DNA from 2 places in the Amycolatopsis sp. TNS106 genome. Region 2 is predicted to be linked to the other one. Evidence: riboswitches for the same ligand, from Rfam matches in the RefSeq annotation. Region 2 holds a riboswitch; the other holds the start of a gene.
The links. Region 2 has a riboswitch for glycine ahead of gcvP (aminomethyl-transferring glycine dehydrogenase). Riboswitches for the same ligand answer to the same signal wherever they lie in the genome.
Positions count from the first base shown of each region.

Region 1: linked by a shared signal. The riboswitch ahead of gcvP (aminomethyl-transferring glycine dehydrogenase) and the one ahead of gcvP (aminomethyl-transferring glycine dehydrogenase) in region 2 are both predicted to bind glycine.

Region 1 covers NZ_CP024972.1:2,186,673-2,190,534, reverse strand. Annotated here, with positions in the region: gene CVV72_RS09840 (TetR/AcrR family transcriptional regulator) at 34-648, opposite strand; gene CVV72_RS09835 (MerR family transcriptional regulator) at 946-1,527, shown strand; glycine riboswitch at 1,574-1,675, shown strand; gene gcvP (aminomethyl-transferring glycine dehydrogenase) at 1,847-3,862, shown strand, end outside.
Region 2 covers NZ_CP024972.1:8,415,992-8,419,853, reverse strand. Annotated here, with positions in the region: gene gcvP (aminomethyl-transferring glycine dehydrogenase) at 1-2,090, opposite strand, end outside; glycine riboswitch at 2,233-2,326, opposite strand; gene CVV72_RS39090 (hypothetical protein) at 2,450-2,824, opposite strand; gene CVV72_RS39085 (3-oxoacyl-ACP reductase) at 3,068-3,835, opposite strand; gene CVV72_RS39080 (aldehyde dehydrogenase) at 3,835-3,862, opposite strand, start outside.

The DNA of each region.
Region 1 (3,862 bases), 2.6 Mb from region 2:
CTGCGGTCACAACGGGTACTGGGCCTAGGGCACTCAGGCGGCGGTCGCCTTGACGAACAGGTCCGCCAGTTCCCGCCCGTACCGCTCCAGGTCCAGCTTCGGGTCCGCCGCGAACTTCGCCGCGACGCCGTCGATGGCCTGCGCGATCGACAGCGCCATCACGTCCGGCGCGAAATCGCCGAAGGCGCCTTCCTGCTGTCCCTGGCGGAGCTGACGTTCGAGCCGGCCGGTCCGGAACTCCTCGACCAGCGGCGCCGACATGAACCAGCCCTCGGCGTCCGAGCCGCTCGAGCCCATTTCGACCATGACCCGCACCAGTTCCGGGTACGAGCCGAGGAACGCGATCTCCGACTCGATGTAGCCGCGCAGCAGCCCGGCCCGGTCGGTCGTGCCCTGGATCCGCTCCTCGAGGAACTTGTCCTTCATCCCTGTCGCGGTGGTGACCACGGCCTGCATCAGGCCCGCCTTGTTGGTGAAGTGGTACGAGATGATCCGGGTGCTGGACAGCCCGGCGCGCTCCTTGATCTTGGCGAACGACGTCTTGTGATAGCCGAGGTCGGAGATCGTCGCGATCGTCGCGCCGATGATCTGGGCCCGCCGGGCCGCCTCGGTGACCGACAGCCCCAGCTCCGCCTGGACCTCTTGCATGGCACTCTGGGTGGAAGGAGTTACTTGCATGAGTAAAAAATAACACGGCTGAGTAAAACTGGCAACCGTGCCGCCGAATGGGGGACCGTGCTCGACAAGCCTCAAGAAGAGCTTGAGGCCGACCGCGCGTCGCGTTGACCGCTTTGCCGGACGCGCTTACCGTCAATGAAGGTGAATCGCCAAGGTGTGATTCGGATGTCTGGGGCATTCGTCTTGACGAGGAACTCCGGTGCGGACTCACGTGGGTCCGCGCGGCTTTGTTCGCCGGCCGCCAGGTCGGGCGAGGGGAGGCATGGCGTGGTCGAGGCTGGTAGCCCTCAAGAGCCGCTCGTTCCGGTCGCTGACGGCGAGCAGGGCGAGTTGTTCCCCGACTCTTCCCTCCCGGACGAACTCGTCGGCTACCGCGGCCCCGCCGCCTGCCAGATCGCCGGGATCACCTACCGTCAGCTCGACTACTGGGCCCGCACGAAGCTGGTCGCGCCGAGTATCCGCACGGCGCACGGCTCCGGTTCGCAGCGGCTCTACTCGTTCAAGGACATCCTCGTCCTGAAGGTCGTCAAGCGGCTGCTGGACACCGGTGTCTCCCTGCAGAACATCCGCGTCGCCGTCGAGCACCTGCGCCTGCGCGGCGTCCGCGACCTCGCCAAGGTCACCCTGTTCTCCGACGGCACCACCGTCTACGAGTGCACTTCGCCCGAAGAGATCGTCGATTTACTCCAGGGCGGGCAGGGTGTCTTCGGGATCGCGGTCAGCGGAGCGATGCAGGAGATCAGCGGCACCATCCACGAGTTCCCGGCCGAGCGGGCCGACGGCGGCGTGATCGAAACGGTCACGCCGGACGAGCTCACGCAGCGCCGTAACGCACGTCGCACCGGCTGATCATGAAGCCGCACGGGCGGCAGGGTAGGCTCACTTCCGCGGTCGACGAATCCGCGCGGGAGAGACCGAGTCGATAACCGTTGAGCTCGGCGCCGAAGGAGCAAGTCCTCCCCGGAACCTCTCAGGCACCCTGGACCGCGCGGAAGAGACGCCTCTGGAAAGTGGTTCGCCAGGTCACAGCCTGGCGGCCCCGCCGACGGTGCAAGCCCGGCTCAACACTCGGGTGAAACTCTCAGGCGCCCCCACCGGGGGTACGGACAGAGTGGGGAGGGCCAGGACAATCGTCCCGGCCCCACCCCCGCGTCCTGGGAGGTCCCCGATGGAGCCCGTTTCACTGGCCGCTCTCGAATCCGGAACCCCCTTCGCGGACCGGCACATCGGTCCCGGCACCGAAGAACTCGCGCGCATCCTCGACGTCGTCGGTGTCGCCTCCCTCGATGAACTCGCCGAGCGGGCCGTCCCCGCGTCGCTGCGGGAGTCCGTGGCACCGCCCGATCTGCCGCCGCCCGCCACCGAGACCGGAGCGCTCGCCGAACTCCGCGCGCTGGCCGCGCGCAACCGCCCGATGGTCCAGATGATCGGCCTCGGCTACCACGACACCGTGACCCCGCCGGTGATCCGCCGGAACGTGCTGGAGAGCCCGGCCTGGTACACCGCGTACACGCCGTATCAGCCGGAGATCTCGCAGGGCCGGCTCGAAGCGCTCCTCAACTTCCAGACCATGGTCTCCGACCTGACCGGCCTGCCGATCGCCAACGCCTCCATGCTGGACGAGGCGACCGCCGTCGCGGAGGCGATGACGCTGGTCCGCCGCGCGGGCAAGGCGAAGTCGAACCGGTTCGTGGTCGACGAGGACACCCTTCCGCAGACGATCGAGGTCCTGCGCACTCGTGCCGAACCGCTCGGCATCGAGCTGGTGACCGCGGATCTGTCCCAGGGCATCACCGGGCTCGGGCTCGGCGGCGACTTCTTCGGAGTGCTGCTGTCGTATCCCGGCGCGTCGGGCGTCGTCCGCGAATGGGACCACACCATCGCCGAGGCCAAGGCGCTGGACGCGGCGGTGGTGATGGCCGCGGACCCGCTGGCGCTGACCCTGCTGCGGTCGCCCGGTGAGCTCGGCGCCGACGTCGCGATCGGATCCACCCAGCGGTTCGGGGTCCCGATGGGCTTCGGCGGGCCGCACGCGGCGTACCTCGCCGTCCGGCAGGGGCTCGAACGGCAGCTGCCCGGACGGCTGGTCGGGGTGTCGAAGGACGCCGACGGCGCGCCCGCGTACCGGCTCGCGCTCCAGACCCGCGAGCAGCACATCCGCCGCGAGAAGGCGACGAGCAACATCTGCACCGCCCAGGTCCTGCTGGCGGTGATCGCGTCGATGTACGCGGTCTACCACGGCCCCGAAGGCCTGCGCGCCATCGCGAACCGCGCCCACCGGATGGCCACCGTGCTCGCGGCGGGGCTCGCCGAGAGCGGTGTCGACGTCGTGCACTGCGAGTTCTTCGACACCGTCATGGCCGCCGTCCCCGGCCGCGCGAAGGGCGTCGTCGCCACCGCGAGGGAACTCGGGGTCAACCTGCGGCTCGTGGACTCCGACCACGTCGCCGTCGCCTGCGACGAGACGACGACCCGTGAACACCTTTCCCTGGTGTGGAAGGCGTTCGGGGTCGCGGTGTCCGATGTGGACTCGCTGGACGCGGACACCGCGGACGGCTTCCCGCCGGATCTGCGCCGCACGAGTGAGTACCTGACGCATCCGGTCTTCCACGCGCATCGCTCCGAGACGGCGCTGCTCCGGTACCTGAGGTCGTTGTCCGACAAGGACCTCGCGCTCGACCGGAGCATGATCCCGCTCGGTTCCTGCACGATGAAGCTCAATGCCACGGCCGAGATGGAGCCGATCACCTGGCCCGAGTTCGCCGGTCTGCACCCGTTCGCGCCCGCCGAGGACGCGGCCGGTCTGCTGACCGTCGTGAAGGACCTGGAGCGGTGGCTCGCCGGCATCACCGGCTACGACGCGGTCTCCCTCCAGCCGAACGCCGGCAGCCAGGGCGAGTTCGCCGGGCTGCTGGCGATCCGCGCCTACCACCGCGAACGCGGGAACGCGGCACGGGACGTCTGCCTGATCCCGTCCAGCGCGCACGGGACGAACGCGGCCAGCGCGGTGATGGCCGGGATGCGCGTGGTCGTCGTGAAATGCGACGACGAGGGCAACATCGACCTCGGCCATCTCAAGTCCACTGTGGACGAGCACGCCGACGACCTCGCCGCGATCATGATCACCTACCCCTCGACGCACGGCGTCTACGAGGACACCGTCCGCGAGGTCTGCGCGCTGGTG
Region 2 (3,862 bases):
CAGAAGGTCTTGTGCAGGTTCAGGTGCGAGACGTCGCCGCCGAACTCACCCGGCTTGGCGAGACCCAGCAGCGCGTTGAGGTTCGCGCCGTCGACGTAGACCTGGCCGCCCGCGTCGTGGACGATCTTGGCCAGTTCGTCGATGCCGTGCTCGTACACGCCGTGCGTGGACGGGTACGTGACCATGATCGCGGACAGCGTGTCGCGGTGGGCCTCGACCTTGGCGCGCAGGTCGTCGAGGTCGACGTTGCCCTCGGCGGTGCACTTCACCACGACGACGCGCATCCCGGCCATGACCGCGGAGGCGGCGTTCGTGCCGTGGGCGGACGACGGGATCAGGCAGACCTCGCGTTCGGCCTGGCCGTTGGCGTGGTGGTACGCGCGGATCGCGAGCAGGCCGGCGAGCTCGCCCTGGCTGCCCGCGTTCGGCTGCAGCGACACCTTGTCGTAGCCGGTGACCTCGGCCAGCCAGCCGGACAGCTGCTCGACGAGGACGTGGTAGCCCTCGGCCTGGTCGGCGGGCGCGAACGGGTGGATCCCCGCGAACTCGCGCCAGCTGATCGGCTCCATCTCGGTGGTGGCGTTGAGCTTCATCGTGCAGGAGCCGAGCGGGATCATGCCTCGGTCGAGCGCGTAGTCGAGGTCGGACAGGCTGCGCAGGTAGCGCAGCATCGCGGTCTCGGAGCGGTGGGAGTGGAAGACCTCGTGCGTGAGGTACTCGCTCTCGCGGTCGAGGCCGGTGGGGAGGGCGCGGGCTTCGGCGGCCTGGGTGTCGGCAGCGTCGATACCGAAGGCGTTGAGCACCTTGGCGATGATCGCGGGCGTGGTGACCTCGTCGACGGCGACGCGGACGTGGTCGGCGTCGACCGGGCCGAGGTTGATCCCGTTCTCCCGTGCGACCGCGACGACCGCTTCGGCCTGCCCGGGCATGCGGGCGAGGACGGTGTCGAAGAAGCCCTCGTGGACGACCTCGACGCCCGCCGCGCGGAGGGCGTCGGCCAGGCCCGCGGCGAGTCCGTGGACGCGGGTCGCGATGCGCTTGAGGCCGTCGGGGCCGTGGTAGACCGCGTACATCGCGGCGAGCACGGCGGGCAGCACCTGCGCGGTGCAGATGTTGGAGGTCGCCTTCTCGCGGCGAATGTGCTGCTCGCGGGTCTGCAGGGCGAGGCGGTACGCGGGGTTGCCGTCGGCGTCGACCGAGACCCCGACCAGGCGGCCCGGCAGCGAGCGCTCGAGCCCGGCGCGGACGGCCATGTACCCGGCGTGCGGCCCGCCGTACCCGAGCGGGACACCGAAGCGCTGGGTGGAACCGGCGGCGATGTCGGCGCCGAACTCACCCGGCGCGGTGATCAGCGTGAGGGCGAGCAGGTCGGCGGCGACGGTGTACAGCGCGCCGGCGGCCTTCGCGGTCTCGGAGATGGCGGAGTAGAAGCCCGCGCCACGCAGGACACCGGAAGCGCCCGGGTACTGGACGACGACACCGAAGAACTCCTCCGGCAGGCCCGTGAGCAGGTCACGGACCTCGACCTCGACGCCCATGGCCTCGGCGCGGGTGCGGACGACGGCGATGGTCTGCGGCAGGCACTCGGCGTCGAGCACGACCTTGTTCGACTTCGCCTTGGACGCGCGGCGCATCAGCATGACGGCCTCGGCGACGGCGGTGGACTCGTCGAGCAGGGAAGCGTTCGCGGTGGCGAGGCCGGCCAGCTCGGAGACCATGGTCTGGAAGTTGAGGAGGGCTTCGAGACGGCCCTGCGAGATCTCCGGCTGATACGGCGTGTACGCCGTGTACCAGGCCGGGTTCTCCAGCACGTTGCGGCGAATGACCGCCGGGGTGACCGTGTCGTGGAAGCCGAGGCCGATCATCTGCGTCATCGGCTTGTTGAGCGCGGCGAGCGCGCGAAGCTCGGCGATGGCGTCCTCTTCGGACGCGGCGGGGGGAAGTTCGAGGTCGCGGGTGACCCGGATCGCGGACGGCACGGCGGCCTGCACCAGGGCATCGAGACTGCCGTAGCCGACCTCGGCGAGCATCTTGGCCTGCTCGGACTCCGAGGGGCCGATGTGCCGGTCGTCGAAGGACGTACTGGTCAAGGGAGCTCCTTGGGTCAGGCGCCGGATAGACCGGTGCGCTGGGAACTCCCCCTCTGTCATGGCACCTGAGAGTTTCACCACCGTTGCGGGTGGCTTTCACCTTGGGTGAGACGCACTTGCGCGCCTGCTTTCCAGAGTGGCCTCGCGTGAAGCGGTAGTGGGTACCTGAGAGATTCCGGGGAGTTTGCTCCTTCGGTGCCCCACCACGTTCGTGGGGGCTCTCCCGCTCCAGCTCGACGGCCCTGTCTGAAGTTGTGCGCACACCGTACCTGGCGTGTTCGACGCGCGTCTACTTCCAGCCGAGCACGTCACTTGCGTGCTCGGAGCCGTCACTCGCGTGACGGCTCCGAGCACGCGAGTTACGCGTTCTCCATCATCATCTCGGCGGTGATGGTGCCGCAGAGGTCGGCACAGCGCGTCATCATGGCGGCGGCGTCGGCGAGTTCGGCGTCACCGGTCTTGGCGCACTCGTCGGCGCACATCCGCATCATCTGGGAGGCGAGGCCGCACATCTTCGCGCACATGCGCATCATCTCGAGGTCGGCGACCATGGCGGAGCAGCGCATCATCATGTCGGCGCACATGCGGGACATGTCCGCGCAGGTCACCATCATCATGCCGAGCTTCGCACCGCCCAACTCCATACAGCGCGTCATCATCTCCTCGCACCGGACGTGGCACTCGTTGCACAGGTCGATGCAGTCACGCATGGCGGTGCTCATCTGCCGGGTCATGCTGGGCCTCCTGGGTGGTCCTGGCTGCTGGCTACGCGTTGTCAGGACTACAGCGCAGGTCAGCGGCCCGCCATCCCAGCCACCGGGACGAGTGACGGCACGAATTCAGAGGAAAGCGTCCTTCCGCTCCCTGCCCCCGAGTCCGTGAAGGCCTCCTTGAGGGACTCTGGGTCCCTCAAGGAGGCCTTCACGGACAGAGCAGCCGAGGACCATCGCATTCAGAGGACTAAATGCGTGACGTCGTCAGAGCGGGGTGACGTAGGCGCCCGAGATACCGCCGTCCACCAGGAACTGCGACGCCGTGATGAACGAGGCGTCGTCGCTCGCCAGGAACGCGACGGCAGCCGCGATCTCCTCCGGCTCCGCGAACCGCCCGACCGGCACGTGCACCAGCCGCCGCGCCGCCCGCTCGGGGTCCTTCGCGAACAGCTCCTTGAGCAGCGGCGTGTTCACTGGGCCCGGGCACAGCGCGTTGACCCGGATGTTCTCCCGCGCGAACTGCACGCCCAGCTCCCGGCTCATCGCCAGCACCCCGCCCTTCGACGCGGTGTAGGAGATCTGCGACGTCGCCGCGCCCATCACCGCGACGAACGACGCCGTGTTGATGATCGAACCCTTCCCCTGCCGCTGCATATGCGGCAACACGGCCTTGCAGCACAGGTACACCGACGTCAGGTTGACCTTCTGCACCTTCTCCCACGCGTCGATGCCCGTCGTGAGGATCGAGTCGTCCTCGGGCGGGGAGATGCCCGCGTTGTTGAACGCGACGTCGACCGAGCCGAAGGTGTCCACAGTGGTCTGGAACAGGGCCTCGACCTGCTCGGCGTCGGTGACGTCGGCCTGCACGAACAGCCCGCCGACCTCGTCGGCCGCGGCCTTGCCCGCCTCGGCGGAGATGTCGCCGATGACGACCTTCGCGCCTTCGCTCGCCAGCCGCCGCGCGGTGGCGAGGCCGATGCCGCTGCTACCGCCGGTGATGACCGCGACGCGGCCCTCGAAACGCTGAACCATCATTCCTCCGTGCTGATGAAAACGTTC